DNA from 2 places in the Pantoea sp. RCC30.1 genome. Region 2 is predicted to be linked to the other one. Evidence: predicted binding sites of a transcription regulator. Region 2 holds the regulator's gene; the other holds the start of a gene.
What was found. The regulator Fur, encoded in region 2, represses iron uptake genes when iron is present. The targets are predictions, from matches to a motif close to ATAATAATGAGAACNACTATCAA.

Region 1 (7,950 bases), on a different contig from region 2:
ATTCTCCAGCCCGGCGCTGCGAATGGCGCCATCGGCCGCAGTCTGATTTCCAGCCGCCATCGACTTCATGCCGCTGTTCGCCATGATGTAGAGCACTTTTACCGGCAGCGGTTGCTGCGGCAACTGGCGAATCTGCTGCGTCATTTGCCGCGCCAGTGCCTGAGCTTCGCTTTCACGCTGCAGCGCCTGACCCACAGTGATAATTTTCTGCGGGATCGCCTGCAGGCTGCTGTCGCCGCTGACCGTGACCACCCTGACGCCCGCGCGGGCAATCTGTTGCAGCACCAGCGACGGCTGCGCCTGCTCGCTGGCGATCACCAGCGTCGGTTTCAGTGCCAGAATGCCTTCGGCGTTGAGCTGGCGCATATAACCCACGTCCGGCAGTCGGGTGGCCTGCGCCGGACGCAGACTGGTGCTGTCGCGCGCCACTAGCTGCGACTGGGCATCCAGCGCATAGATAATCTGGGTGACGTCACCGCCAATCGACACCACCCGCTCCGCCGCCAGTGATGGCAGCGTCAGCAGCAGCCATAACAGCATCACTCTTTTCATGCTGCCGCTCCCGACGTGTGGAGTGCACCAATCTGCTCGCGCCAGCTTGACTGCTCTGGCATACCCTCCGTGCGCTGACCGTAGAGCTGGGCGATCTGTGTGCCGTCGGCGGCGAACAGTTCCAGGCTGGTAACAAAGCCATCGCCCGTTGGCTTGCGTGTTACCCAGCTTTCGCTGATCTGATCAGCCATCAGATGCAGCGTGAACTGGGGATTGAAGATGTTGAGCCAGTTTTCCACTGGCTGCAGCTTCTCTACCCTGCCGGTGAAAATCTGAGTACAGCCACGGTTGCCGACAAAAATCATAATTTCATTGCCCGCCTGCTGTGCCATCTGTAGCAGGCGCTCAAGCGCATCGTTACCGGTCTGCCTGGCGAGATCGTCACCCACCGCGCGAAACGCCTGCGGTCGTGACACCTGATGGCGCTTAAGCAACGCGAAAAATTGATGAACATCGGTCATGGCGCGCCATTCACGGTCGATGGCGGTGGCATCAATCGCCTTAGTCAGAGGAGCAGCGGCAACCGGCTCAACCACAAGCGGCGTCGCCGCGGCGTCGGTAAAGTCGGCGATCAGCGTCTGCCACGCTGCCATGTTGGTCTGCTCCGTGACGTAAACTTTCAGCACCGCATCGCCATGACGATCAAAGATCTGAATGCTGTGACGAACGCCCTGCCCGGTTGGCTCCTGCTGAGCAAAGGCGCTGCACCACTGACCGACGAACAGGCGCAGATCGAGCGCACGGGGATTAAGCACCAGGCCACCGCGTGCGCCAATCTGCACATTGTGGTATTCACCCAGATGTTCATGTACCGCATAAGCGTTACGCGTAATGTTTTTGGTTTCGCCGACTGCGCCCAATGCTTTCAGCAACGCCGGAAAATCGCGTTTCAGCGCCACGGCATCAACGCCGATGCGCGCTTCACACAATTCCGCTTCGCTGATGCCGATCAGCGCGGCCAGGTCGCGGGCATATTTCTTCGGCTGTTCACCTTTAAGGGCAAGATAGTGCTGATAAATCGGGTTCATGATTCAGGCTCTCTTAGTAATGCCCTGCATCAGCGCAGGGCGACGGCTATCAAAAATCGACGTTAACACCTAACTGGAAAGTACGGCCCGGCATCACGGCCAGTGCCTGATCGTTGCGCTCCTGCTGAGTGGCGCTGGTCAGTTCACGGCTGCTGAGGTAATCCCAGTATTTGCGATCGGTTATGTTGTAAAGCCCGCCACTCAGCCTGACGTTATGCGCGACGCGCCAGTAAGCAGTCATATCCACCATGCCATAACCCGGTACCCGCATGTAATCGGTGCTGGAGTCGGCAAGGCTGCTGCCGTTGTTAGCGAAGCTTTCGCGGTTAGTCGCGCTGGCTTGCTTACCTTTGACAAAGGTAGCGGTAATGGCGGCACCGTAACCACGCGCCTCATCATCCCAGGCGAGTCCGACAATCGCTTTCATCGGGGCAACACTTTCCAGGTCGATGTAGCGGTCACCAAGGTAGCTCGACTTTGCCGCACCCTGCGTGTAACCAAACGCCAGATTGGCGCTCAGACCCTCGACCTCACTGAACCAGCTGCCGAAGTTCACTTTACTGCTGATTTCCGCCCCGTAGATGTAGGCTTTATCGCGGTTCTCCGCCTGATAGGTGGTGTAAATGTTGGCGGGTACATTGACGAACTGATCCGGATTAGCCGCCCGGCTGTAACGGGTAAAGGCTATAAAGTTTTTATAGTCGTTATAAAAAGCGGCAGCGTTAAGCGTGACGCCTTTTGTCACCTCTCCTTTTACACCCCACTCGTAGTTGTTGCTGGTTTCGGTTTTCAGGTCAGCGTTACCAATCAGCGCATACTGCGCGGTGCCGGCATAGCTGGAACCAAGGTTCCATGATCCATAGAGCTGGGTATCGTTGGGGAACTGCGCGCCACGGGTATATTGCAGATAAGTCATCAGCTTCGGTGTCAGATCGTACTGGAAGGCGATCGACGGTAATATCTGGGTGTCACTGTTTGGCGATCCGTAGAGCGCTGAAACTTCGCTGGCGTCAAGCACGCTACTGTTCGTGGTCAGCGTCGCCACATCACGTGGTCGGGTGTTCTGATAGGCCACGCGCGCGCCCGGCACGATAGCCGCCCGATGTCCGTCAGCATCGAAGCTGATAGTATCCTGCAGATAACCGCCCACGCTGTAGCTGCGGCTGTTAGCCTGCGGCTGCATAATCGCAGTAAAAGTACTGGCTGGCGGTGACTGACGGAAAGGTCGCTCAGTATCCACCAGGCGCGCATTCAGCCCGGCACTCAGTTCATGTCGCCCGACGCTTTTAAGTGCTCGGGTGTCAAAACCGTAGCTGTCGCTGTTGTAGTCGGAATAGACGGTTTGCCTGGCGGTGGCACTCGACGGCATTAGGGTGTTGTCATGCGCCTGGGTCTGCTGCCAGTAAACGCGGGTTGTCAGGCTGTCGATCAGGTCATTGTAAGGGGTGTACTCATCCGCCAGACTGATGCCCCAGCGGCGGGTGTCACTCTGCTGCTGTGCCGTTCCCCAGACTGTATTGCCTGAAGTGCTCCAGCTGTCGTAATGGCTGTGGTGGGTTTTGTGATAATAATCGACCGTCGCGCTGAGCTTGTGAGCATCATTGGGCTGCCAGATGCCGGAAGTCATAAAGGCATCGGAGTGCCAGTTGGCCGGATAAGCATCGAGCGTATCGCTGTTGTTACGGGTCTGCTGTCCGTCACGACGGCTGTAGACAAAAATGCCACTCAGCGTGTCATCGCCTGCTGCTGCAGTCATGCCGTTGTGCCAGCTGCGGCTGGCGGAGTCGTAGTCGCTTTGATAACCGAAAAAGGTCGGCTTGCCGGGGTGCAGATAGTCGTCCGGGGATTTGTTACGGAACGAGACGTTGCCGCCAATTGAGGTGTTCGGCTGATCCACTGCTGTGGCGCCCTTCTCAATCTCAATACGACCAAACATATAAGGATCGATGTAATCGCGGCCAATGCCAAAGCTGTCGAGACCAGCGCGTCCTACATAGCTGCGGCCAGTGGCCTGCGGCAACGGAATGCCGTCCACATCCAGACCGACGCGGTTGCTCTCGAGGCCTCGAATGTTGTAGCCGGTATAACCAGCCCGATCAAAACCGCTCTTACCGGCTGATGAACCGCCACTGGTACCGGTGGCACTGATCAGCGGTTCATAGCGCATGATCGATCCAAAGTCAGTGGCACCACGCTGTTGCAGATCGCTGGCAGAGAGCGAGGTTTTACTGCCTGCCGTTTTTTTAATTTCCGGCGCCGTCACCGTCATTACCTGTTCGGTATTGCTGCCATAGCTGTCGGAAAAGGCTAGCGTGGCAGATTCACTGCCCGCAGCATAAGTGCAGGTGGTATTGATGAAGGTGGCGAGCAACGCCAGTTGAGTCAGACGCGGTTGCGTCAATCTCCGAAAACGTGGTGACATAGGCGCGAATTACCTGATTAATTGTTAGTATTCGCTCACTTGCTTGCTGGCAACAGTAAAACGGCTCCGCATAAAAGCCGTGAAAAGTCAGAACATCATGCTGGTATAGTAATTATCGCCCGAAATTTAATGCAACTGATAATCATTATCAATCTTATTTACATTTAGATATAAACCACAGCGCACAAATTGTTAACCCGAATGCACTGGCATTTATCAACACGTAAAGGAATCAAGAGTTATGGCGCAAAAACCTGTGGTTGTTATTCACTACTGTATGCAATGCAACTGGCTGATGCGGTCAGCGTGGATGGCACAGGAACTTCTACATACTTTCGCTGAAGATCTGGCGGAAGTAACCCTTAAACCAGGCACCGGCGGTATCTTTGAAATTACGCTGGATGAGCATCTGCTGTGGGAACGCAAGCGTGATGGTGGCTTCCCTGATGCGACCACGCTGAAACAGCGCGTGCGCGACATCTGTTTCCCGGATCGTACCCTGGGCCACATCGACAAAAACAAAGCTGAAATCAGCTGATTAACTGTGAGTGATTTTTTCAGCCGCGTCGTGCAGCGCCTTAATCAGTGTCTGCAGCGCGGCTTCTGAGATATCTTCCTGCGCCAGCCGCCGGTTCAGCGCGACCTTCAGCCCATAAATCGCCTGCTCTACAGCAGGAATGCTGCGGTTATTGACCAGAATCGCCAGCGAAGAGAGCCGCGTGATCAGGCTGGAGACCGTTTCCAGGTTCTCTGCCAGCTGCGCCTCTCCCGTTGCGGTCAGACGGTAGGCTTTACGCGCTGTCTGCGCATCCACCACCTCAATCGCCTCCATCTCTTCAAGCAGCGTCAGATTGGGGTAGATGATCCCCGGACTAGGCGAATACTCTCCCTTCGACAGCACCTCAACCGACTTAATCAGTTCATAGCCGTGCGCCGCATTCTGCGCCAGGAAATGGAGCATCAGCAGGCGGATCTCACTTGCTTCCAGCATCTTTTCGCGTCGTTTGCGTCGTCCGCCGCACCCGCCTGCGCGCGTACTCTGATCGTCAGATGATGTGGAATTCGGATGCTGTTTCATGGCCTGCCCTGCGGGAAAAAAGTCGGATTGATGGTAGTCCGCCGTCTGGCAAAACTCAATTGCCAGAGCCGCTTACTTCTGGTGCCAGTAGGCCACCGCCCGCACAAAATCACTGTTGAGGCCGCGCTGCACCGTAAAGTAGTCAGACAGCGCTTTCACAAACTCACCTTCGCCGGTCAGCCAGATAAAGTAATCTTCCGCCGGGAGTGTGAGCTGATCCAGCTGGTCAATCAGCTGGCTGAGCTGCGCTTTCTGCATCTGACCGCTGCCCAGCCAGTTTGTCGTTACGCCAGTCGTATCCGATAAATAGTCGCGGCCCGTCACTTCTTCGGTAAAGGCATAGAGATGCAGCGACTGGGCACTTGCGTCACGCTGACGACGCGCAAACGCTGGCAGCCCGGTTTCATCACAGACGTAAAGCTGGAATGCATAATCGGTCGGCACCACCAGCGAACCGCGTGGCCCACCGATAATTAATTTATCGCCCACCTGAGCCTGCGTTGCCCAGTCACTCGCCACGCCCTGCTGGTGAATATAGAAATCCAGGGTCAGTGAAGAGACACCATCGAATTCCAGCGGCGTGTAGTCGCGCGCCAGCGGACGCAAACCTTCGGGCCAGACAATGCCCGCGTCAGTCATCTGCGGCAGAGCCAGTGTTTCACCTTCAGCGGAAGGGAAAAATACCTTGATGTGGTCATCAAAGCCTGGCGATGTAAAGCCCGCCAGATCGCTGCCGCTGAACCGGATACGCCAGAATTTACCGGCAATGTTAGTTTTACTGGCGACCTGAATATGACGGAAACGCAGTTCATTACGGACGCGCTGGGGTAAACGCTGATTAGCTGATGCAGTCAAAATATCTCTCCTCAATCAGGAGCTGTGCCCGTGATTCAGGGGCATGCTCACTGTCATGAAACTTTAATGGAATAACAATCATTCTCATCTCAAGCCGGGAGATTAGCTATGATATATCTTGAGTACAAGAACGAAAAATGCGATCGGGCAGATTAAGATATATTTTATAGAGATGCAGGCGTGCGTATCGCAGGCGTGAAGCGACCCTGACAAGCGTTAAGAGAGAGGTATTTGCGGGTTTAGTAAGGCAGGCAGATAAGGTTAAGGCTGGCCGGCTCCCGACGAGCCGGTCATGTTGCGCCACCGGGTCTGGCAGCGTATCAGCACTTACAGCGTGTCGTTGAATCCGGAGAGGGAAGCGTTACTGCTGGTGTGTTCCGGCAGCTCACCGTCACCCAGAATTTCATGCTGAGAAGCCTGAGAGTGGGGATGCAGTCCGGCAGGCGGTGAGAAAGGCTCAGCCTGCTGCGCCATTGCCATAACAGGCAATGCCAGAATCAGTGAAATCATTAAGCGTCGCATAGTTGTCTTCGTTTGTCGTTTTGGCCGGAAAAGGCCTGAAATGCAGATGAATGTTCCAGCCCCATCACGGATGCACGGTGATTCAGGTATGACAGGGTTTCGGGAGAGGATTTTACGCCAGACGGGCGAGTTAGTTTATAGAATCGTGCGGTTTGTCACAGTTTACCGCACGAATTATGCATTTGAGCCACGTGCCCTGTCCTGCTGGCTACGCCTGCATCACCGGAATAGAAAATACGCCGCTCAGCCAGTCGTGCTTACACTGTGCAAAATCGAGACGCAGCAGATCTTTGCCCGGACGGCGGGAAACACCCAGCGCTGGCAGATGCTGATAGTAGATATCCTCGATAAAACGCGTCAGCTGCTCCGGTCTGCCGCTCCAGCGAATCGACGCATAGAGGCCCGGCACTTCACTCCAGTTGTCGGTGTGGTCACTCAGCAGACCGGCATATTGCGGCTCCAGCGCCTGAAACAGGCTGATATTCTGCTGGTCAGCCGAACTATGGCCGGGGCCATACTGAAAGCCTAACCAGCCCTGCGCAACATGGCTGCCCGCCAGGGCGACAAGTTGCTGCGCCTGATCAGCCACCCGGTGATCGTGGTCGGCAATGTAATCACCGAACTTACACTCCCACTCCTGCGTCTCTCCTCGCAGATGCAGCTCTTCTTCGCGTTCCACCAGCGTTGCGCGCTCTGCCAGCGACCGCACCAGAATGCGTCCATGGAAATTTTTCACCGGCAAATGGGGAATACGCCGAAACGCGCCTGGCGTCAGCGCAAAGTGGCCTTTGAATACCCGGGTAAAGTTTTGCTGGTTATCAAAACCAAATCGCACGGCGATATCGATCAGCGTCATGCGCGTCAGACGCAGCGCCATGGCCGCCATCGTCAGACGCCGTTTGCGGGTATACGCCGCCAGCGTCTGTCCGGTCATCTCCTTGAACATGCGCTGCATGTGCCATTTCGAATAACCTGATTTTAGGGTGATTTGATCGATATTGAGATCGTCGGTGAGATTGGCTTCTATCCACTCGACCAGATCGTTAATGTGCTGTTTTTTAATGGCCTGACTGAGCATGATAGCGATTTACGACGCGGGTTAGGACTGGGATTTTCGTCACAAAAGGATAACAAAAATCGCGAATCGGTGTAAGGAAAGGGTAAGGCGCACGCGCCTTTTCGGGGCAATACCGCATTAATTGCTTAGGTTACTAACTAAAAAAGGCTGACCAACGTCAGCCTTCTGATTATTGATAAAAACTGCGTCGGATAACCGTGAGACGTGGCCTGCGACAATTAATGACTGCGCATTCCGGCCGCTGTCATCATCATGCGGAACAGCGAGGCGACGACGCCCAGTGCCAACACGCTGGCGGCATAGATAAACACCAGCCACATCAAACGCTTCCACCACGGCGCTTTCGTCTCTTCATGGTGATTGTGGTCTTTCATGCTGCTGAGGCTTTTCATATCAATGATATCCTTCATCTGCT
Region 2 (7,950 bases):
GGCAGCAAAGGTTTAGGATTGGCGTCGGAAGTACGCGTGAAGTATGATGGCGCGCTAAAATTTTGCCGCGGGTCAGTTTTGCTGCGGCAATAGCGAATAATTTATAATCTGCGCGGTGAGAGTCTGGCGCCCGCCCTCATTCAGTTTTATTAAGCCATGGCAAAAGAACAGACTGACCGCACGACGCTCGATCTCTTTGCTGATGAGCGCCGCCCTGGTCGACCCAAAACCAGTCCGCTTTCGCGTGATGAACAGCTGCGCATCAACAAGCGCAATCAGCTTAAACGTGACAAAGGACGCGGACTTCGTCGTGTCGAACTGAAAATGAACAGTGAAGCAGTCGATGCACTCAATACGCTGGCAGAACAGCGTAATCTCAGCCGCAGCGAACTGATAGAACAGATGCTGCTGGCACAGCTCAAACTGGATTGATGCGGGCAAATCGCACGCAGGAGCAAATGTCGGGGCTTTAACCGTTCACCGGTTTTCCCCCGTCTGCTATTATTCGCTGAAATGTGCTGCGGCACACATCTCATCATCAGGATTTAAGAGGTTATTTTACTCATGGCACTCGTAGGCATCTTCTTTGGCAGCGATACCGGCAATACCGAAAACATTGCAAAAATGATCCAGAAACAGCTGGGTACTGACGTTGCAGAAGTGCATGACATCGCGAAAAGCACAAAAGAAGATCTGGAAGCGTTCGATATCCTGCTGCTGGGTATTCCGACCTGGTACTACGGCGAAGCGCAGTGCGACTGGGATGACTTTTTCCCGACGCTGGAAGAGATCGATTTTAACGGCAAGCTGGTTGCGCTTTTTGGCTGTGGCGATCAGGAAGATTACGCAGAGTACTTCTGTGATGCGATGGGCACGATCCGCGACATCATTGAACCGCACGGCGCTGTGATTGTCGGACACTGGCCGACTGAAGGTTACCACTTCGAAGCGTCAAAAGGCCTGGCCGATGATACCCACTTCCTGGGTCTGGCCATTGACGAAGATCGTCAGCCTGAACTGACTAACCAGCGTGTAGAACAGTGGGTTAAGCAGATCTTTGATGAACTGCAGCTGAAAGAGATCATCGAAGCCTGATCCTGTCCGACTCAATGTGAGCGCCAGCTCACATTGAGGCAATGGAAATTCCTATAGAAATAATAGCCACATTTTTTTAACTTTCTCCGTTTAATCTGTAGAATACCCGCATCGATCTTCCGCTTATTTTCTCAGCGGCAAGACTAAGCGATGTACAAACAGACATCTGCCAGAATCCTCCCCGGCCCGGTGACCTATCCCCAATAGCCCATGATGATTCAGGTACGCCCTCTGGTTTTCATTTCATCGCTCTGGTTCTATAATGAGACGCAAATGAGAATGAGTGAAGATCGACATTCAAGGCGACAAGCCACAAAAGTGAATATTAGTAACAGGACAAAATCCGCATGACTGACAACAATACCGCATTAAAGAAGGCTGGCCTGAAAGTGACACTGCCCAGACTGAAAATTCTGGAAGTGCTTCAGGAACCTGAGTGCCATCACGTCAGTGCGGAAGATTTGTACAAACGCCTGATTGATATCGGCGAAGAGATTGGCCTGGCTACCGTTTACCGTGTTCTGAACCAGTTCGATGATGCCGGTATTGTCACACGTCACAACTTTGAAGGTGGCAAATCTGTCTTCGAACTGACGCAGCAGCATCACCACGATCACCTAATCTGCCTGGATTGCGGCAAGGTTATTGAGTTCAGCGATGAGTCGATCGAAACGCGTCAGCGTGAAATCGCGACCCGCCATGGTATCAAGCTGACCAACCACAGCCTCTATCTTTATGGACATTGCACATTGGGCGATTGCCGGGAAAACGAAACCCTGCACGACCAGTAACGTGCCCTGAAATGAAAAAACCGGTGAATTCACCGGTTTTTTTTCGTCTGTTTTCTGCTGTTACGCGTCAGGCAACCAGCGTCTCCTGCAGATAACGCCAGCGCGGAATGGAACTGCTGCAATCCAGTATCGCCAGCGAGATACGGCTATGGTTGTTGCCATTCATCATCTGCATTTCACGATACTGCACGGTGATCTCTTTATCATGATGAGAGAGGATCACATGTTCGCAGGTGGCAATGCGCATCCCTTCCCGTTGCCCCTGCAACTGTCGGAAAAGATCTTCAACTTCGTTCAGATTGTACTCTTTGCCCTTCGGGGTCACCATGCGGAAGTCAGGATGAAAATAGGACATCAGCAGCTCAAAACTGTCATCAGATCCGGCAGGCTGATTAAAAATACGTTCAATGAGCTGATGTAAAACGACAACACTGTTTCTGGCTTCCTGGGCGAGAACTGTCATTTTTTTTCCTTCTGTAACCCGCTGTGCAACCTCTGAGAGCGCATAGCCTACCTGAAAGCTCATAATTCACATCTGTAAATTGATTAATTTTTTTAAACTCAGATTACTCTCACAATGCGGGATTTAACAGGTTGCAGTTAGTGCAGAACAAATGTCGGTAATGATAAAAATCAGGGCAATAAAAAAGGGCGATAAATCGCCCTTTTGTCATTTTATGAGGTCAGCAGCAAAAGAATTATTCGCCAGTTTTCGTCCAGGTATCACGAAGACCCACAGTGCGGTTAAACACCAGTTGCGACGGCTTAGAGTAGACGCTGTCGGCACAGAAATAACCTTCACGTTCGAACTGGAACGGTGTGGTCGGTTCTGCATCACGCAGCCCCGGTTCAACAAAGCCCTGTTTGATCGCCAGTGACTCAGGGTTGATCACCGCCAGGAAGTCCTCTGCCGCGCCCGGATTTGGCACGCTGAACAGACGATCATACAGACGGAACTCAGCAGGCTGCGCGTGATCGGCAGACACCCAGTGAATTACCCCTTTCACCTTGCGGCCATCCGCTGGATCTTTGCTCAGCGTATCAACATCGCTGGTGCAATAGATGCAGGTAATGTTGCCCTCTTCATCTTTAGCGACACGCTCAGCACGAATCACATAGGCGTTGCGCAGGCGAACTTCTTTGCCCAGCACCAGACGCTTATATTGCTTGTTCGCCTCTTCGCGGAAATCTGCACGATCGATCCAGATCTCACGGCTGAACGGCACTTCACGCGTGCCCATCTCTGGCTTGCCAGGATGATTTGGCATGGTGACGATTTCGCTATGACCGGCTGGCAGGTTTTCGATCACTACTTTAAGCGGATCCAGCACTGCCATGGCGCGTGGCGCATTCTCATTCAGGTCATCACGGATACAGGATTCCAGCGAGGCCATCTCCACAATGTTGTCCTGCCTGGTCACGCCAATACGACGGCAAAACTCACGGATTGAAGCTGCGGTGTATCCACGACGACGCAGACCTGAAACGGTCAGCATGCGCGGATCGTCCCAACCTTCTACGTGCTTCTCGGTCACCAGCTGAGTGAGTTTGCGTTTCGACATCACCGCATACTCAAGATTCAGGCGCGAGAACTCATACTGGCGCGGATGAACCGGAATAGTGATGTTATCCAGCACCCAGTCATAAAGACGGCGGTTGTCCTGGAACTCCAGCGTACACAGCGAGTGCGTAATGCCTTCCAGCGCATCGGAGATGCAGTGGGTGAAGTCATACATCGGATAGATGCACCACTTGTTGCCCGTCTGATGGTGTTCCGCGAACTTGATGCGGTAAAGCACCGGATCGCGCATCACGATGAAATTAGAGGCCATGTCGATTTTAGCACGCAGACAGGCAGTGCCTTCAGCAAACTCACCGTTACGCATCTTCTCAAACAGCGCCAGGTTCTCTTCCACGCTGCGATCGCGATAAGGGCTGTTCTTGCCCGGCTCTTTCAGGGTGCCGCGATATTCGCGAATCTGATCCGGACTCAGCTCATCAACGTAAGCCAGCCCTTTGGAAATCAGCTCGATGGCATAGTTATAAAGCTGATCAAAATAGTTTGATGAGTAACAGACCTCACCGCTCCACTCAAAACCCAGCCACTGGACATCACGCTTGATGGATTCAACGAATTCCACATCCTCTTTAACCGGGTTGGTATCGTCGAAACGCAGGTTGCATTGCCCCTGATAATCCTGGGCAATGCCAAAATTCAGACAGATCGATTTCGCATGACCAATATGCAGATAGCCATTGGGCTCTGGCGGGAAACGGGTATGCACGCTGCTGTGCTTACCGCTCGCCAAATCTTCGTCAATGATCTGACGAATAAAGTTAGTTGGGCGGGCTTCAGCCTCACTCATCTCAAAAATCCTCAATACGAATAACGGGTGATTTGTACCACGAAGTAACGGAGTATGATCCACAAAGCGTCTGAGGGAAACAACCGTTTGTTAAGCCTTTAAAACAAAAAAGGCAGGAATCGCTTCCTGCCTTTGGGGTTCTGTTGCGGGGATTAGCCTTTCACTTCGTACAGCGGGGTTTCACCTGCTACCACCTGGCCGCGCGCCAGCAACGTCAGCCCTGCGAAATCATCGCTGTTACTGACCACGACCGGACTCACCATTGAGCGGGCGTTCGCGTTCAGGAATTCAAGGTCCATCTCCAGCACAGGCTGACCGGCGACCACGGTGGCCCCCTCTTCAACCAGACGGGTAAAGCCTTTACCTTCCAGCGCCACGGTATCCAGTCCCATATGCACCACAATCTCTACACCATTGTCCGTTTCCAGACAGAAGGCGTGATTGGTGTTGAAGATTTTAACCAGCGTACCCGCTATCGGTGCCACTACCCATTTGTCGCTGGGTTTGATCGCCAGACCGTCACCCACCGCTTTGCTGGCGAAGGCTTCATCCGGCACATCTTCCAGCGCAACCACTTCGCCCGTTACCGGTGCCAGCAGGGTTGCTATGACACGCTTCTCACTGTTCAGTACTGCCTGCGGTTTTACATCCGGCTCAGCCGGTGCGCTGCTGGTAGCCGCTGCAGCAACCGGACCTTTGGTCAGCACTTTTTTCATGGCCGAGGCGATGCTTTCTGCCTGGGTGCCCACGATGATCTGCACGCTCTGTTTGTTAAGACGAATCACGCCGGACGCACCAAGACGCTTCGCCACACCTTCATTAACCTGAGCGGAATCATTCACATTAAGACGCAGACGGGTGATACAGGCATCGATACTGGTTAAGTTCGCTGAACCTCCCACTGCACCAATGTAACGGCGCGCCAGCGATTCAGTGGCTGTTTCACTATTATCCGTTTTATCCACGTTGACGTCATAGCCATCACTTTCATCACCGGCAACCGCCAGCTCGCGGCCCGGCGTCATCAGATTGAATTTATTGATAGTGAAGCGGAACACCACGTAGTAGATAACGAAGAAGACCAGACCCTGCGGAATCAGCATGTACCAGTGTGTTGCCAGCGGGTTACGGGTCGACAGCACCATATCCACCAGCCCGGCGCTGAAACCAAATCCGGCAATCCAGTGCATGCTGGCCGCGATGAAGACAGAGAGTCCAGTCAGCACGGCGTGGATCAGATAGAGTACTGGCGCAACGAACATGAAGGAGAACTCCAGTGGTTCGGTGATACCCGTAAAGAAGGCAGCAAACGCAGCAGCCAGCATAATACTACCGACTTTGACGCGGTTCTCAGGACGCGCACAGTGGTAAATGGCCAGCGCCGCACCCGGCAGACCAAACATCATAATCGGGAAGAAGCCCGCCTGGTAACGGCCGGTAATGCCCACAGTTGCGGTTCCATCAGCCAGTGACTGCGCACCGCCCAGGAATTTAGGAATGTCATTAATGCCCGCAACGTCAAACCAGAACACCGAGTTCAGGGCGTGATGCAGACCGACCGGAATCAGCAGACGGTTGAAGAAGGCGTAGATACCGGCACCGGCAGAGCCGAGTTTCTGGATATGTTCACCGAAATTGACCAGCCCGTTAAAGATAACCGGCCAGATATACATCAGGATAAAGGCGACCAGGATCATCAGGAACGAAACGAGAATTGGTACCAGCCGCCGTCCGCTGAAGAAGGAGAGGGCTTTCGGCAGTTCGACATGACTGAAGCGGTTATAGACCTCCGCCGACAGGATACCGACCAGAATACCGACAAACTGGTTATTAATTTTGCCAAACGCCACAGGCACCTGAGCCAATGGAATTTTCTGAATCATCGCCACCGCGGCCGGTGAACAGAGCGTGGTAACCACCAGGAATCCGACAAAGCCGGTCAGGGCTGCGGCACCATCTTTATCTTTCGACATGCCATACGCGACACCAATCGCAAACAGCACCGACATGTTTTCGATGATGGCAGAACCGGACTTGATCAGTAACGCAGCCAGCGCATTACCGGCACCCCAGCTGTCTGGATCGATCCAGTAGCCTACCCCCATCAATATTGCTGCTGCTGGCAGGGTTGCTACCGGCACCATCAGTGCGCGCCCCACCTTTTGTAAGTAACCTAACATATCCCCTTCCCCCTATGAGCCTGACTTGTCGCTTTGCGCCGCTTAATGTTGTTATGTCAGCTGCAAAGATCGTTAATACACTTCATATCACGCAGCGAAGTGTAATGATAAATTAATTCGCCTCGCAAATTAAAACCAGTGTAACTGTGATTTTTATCACTAAAAAACATCGTTTCATACGGCAACATCTGGCTATGACCCTAAACTTATTTTATGATCCGAAATATTGAATTACGCTCCGCCCGTAGCGAGAATAGGTTATCTGCTCAGGCTGATGACTAACGCAACGGTTTAGCGATCCCCTTTCCATTTTCAAATGAGGTGAAACATGAGACTGATTCCTTTAGCGACGCCAACCCAGGTAGGTAAATGGGCCGCCCGGCATATTGTTAACCGCATCAATGCGTTTAACCCGACGGCGGACAGACCTTTTGTTCTGGGTCTGCCTACCGGCGGCACGCCACTGGAGGCGTACAAACACCTGATTGATATGCACAAAGCGGGCCAGGTCAGTTTCAGACATGTTGTGACCTTCAATATGGACGAATATGTTGGCCTGCCAAAAGAGCATCCGGAAAGCTATCACAGTTTCATGTATCGCAACTTCTTCGATCACGTTGATATTCAACCGGAAAATATCAACCTGCTGAATGGTAATGCGCCCGATATTGACGCAGAATGTCGTCAGTACGAAGAGAAAATTCGCGCACTGGGTAAAATTCACCTGTTCATGGGCGGTGTTGGCAACGACGGTCATATTGCATTTAACGAACCGGCTTCTTCACTGGCTTCGCGTACCCGTATTAAAACCCTGACCCATGACACCCGTGTTGCGAACTCTCGCTTCTTTAACGGTGACGTTGATCAGGTACCTAAATATGCGCTGACGGTCGGCGTCGGCACGCTGCTGGATGCAGAGGAAGTGATGATTCTGGTTACCGGCCATGTCAAAGCGCAGGCATTGCAGGCGGCGGTTGAAGGCAACGTGAATCATATGTGGACCATCAGCTGCCTGCAGCTGCATGCGAAATCGGTCGTGGTCTGTGATGAGCCAGCCACCATGGAACTGAAAGTGAAAACCGTGAAATATTTCCGCGAAATGGAAGCGGAAAATATGAAAGGCGTGTAACAGAACATTGTCCTGCCCTGCTGTTACGCTAAGTGACAGCAGGCCAGGATGGGAGAAGAGAGATGTACGCATTAGTAAACGGTCGAATCTACAGCGGCCATGAGATTCTGGACAATCACGCCGTCGTGGTGGCTGACGGGCACATTGCGCGCGTCTGCCCACGTGAATCGCTGCCGACCGATATTGAGCAGCGGGATATGGCAGGTGCGATTATTGCGCCAGGCTTTATTGATCTCCAGCTCAATGGCTGCGGTGGTGTGCAGTTCAATGACAGCCTGGATGCACTCAGCATTGAGACACTGGAAACGATGCAGTGCGCCAATGAAAAGTCTGGCTGCACCAGCTTTTTACCGACGCTGATCACCAGCAGCGACGTCCTGATGAAGCGG

Region 1: the regulator Fur is predicted to act here: its motif matches at 4,132-4,154, upstream of AC2LB6_RS06370 (TonB-dependent receptor domain-containing protein).

The regions. Positions count from the first base shown of each region.
Region 1 is NZ_JBXUHX010000005.1:21,873-29,822, forward strand. Features, by position in the region: gene AC2LB6_RS06360 (heme/hemin ABC transporter substrate-binding protein) at 1-552, opposite strand, end outside; gene AC2LB6_RS06365 (hemin-degrading factor) at 549-1,580, opposite strand; gene AC2LB6_RS06370 (TonB-dependent receptor domain-containing protein) at 1,630-4,002, opposite strand; gene AC2LB6_RS06375 (Rdx family protein) at 4,244-4,540, shown strand; gene AC2LB6_RS06380 (PadR family transcriptional regulator) at 4,541-5,080, opposite strand; gene AC2LB6_RS06385 (siderophore-interacting protein) at 5,153-5,935, opposite strand; gene AC2LB6_RS06390 (hypothetical protein) at 6,263-6,457, opposite strand; gene AC2LB6_RS06395 (helix-turn-helix domain-containing protein) at 6,666-7,535, opposite strand; gene AC2LB6_RS06400 (DUF2474 domain-containing protein) at 7,754-7,927, opposite strand; gene cydB (cytochrome d ubiquinol oxidase subunit II) at 7,929-7,950, opposite strand, start outside.
Region 2 is NZ_JBXUHX010000015.1:27,514-35,463, reverse strand. Features, by position in the region: gene ybfE (LexA regulated protein) at 157-432, shown strand; gene fldA (flavodoxin FldA) at 565-1,095, shown strand; gene fur (ferric iron uptake transcriptional regulator) at 1,443-1,886, shown strand; gene AC2LB6_RS14370 (hypothetical protein) at 1,954-2,349, opposite strand; gene glnS (glutamine--tRNA ligase) at 2,585-4,252, opposite strand; gene nagE (N-acetylglucosamine-specific PTS transporter subunit IIBC) at 4,405-6,432, opposite strand; gene nagB (glucosamine-6-phosphate deaminase) at 6,761-7,561, shown strand; gene nagA (N-acetylglucosamine-6-phosphate deacetylase) at 7,624-7,950, shown strand, end outside.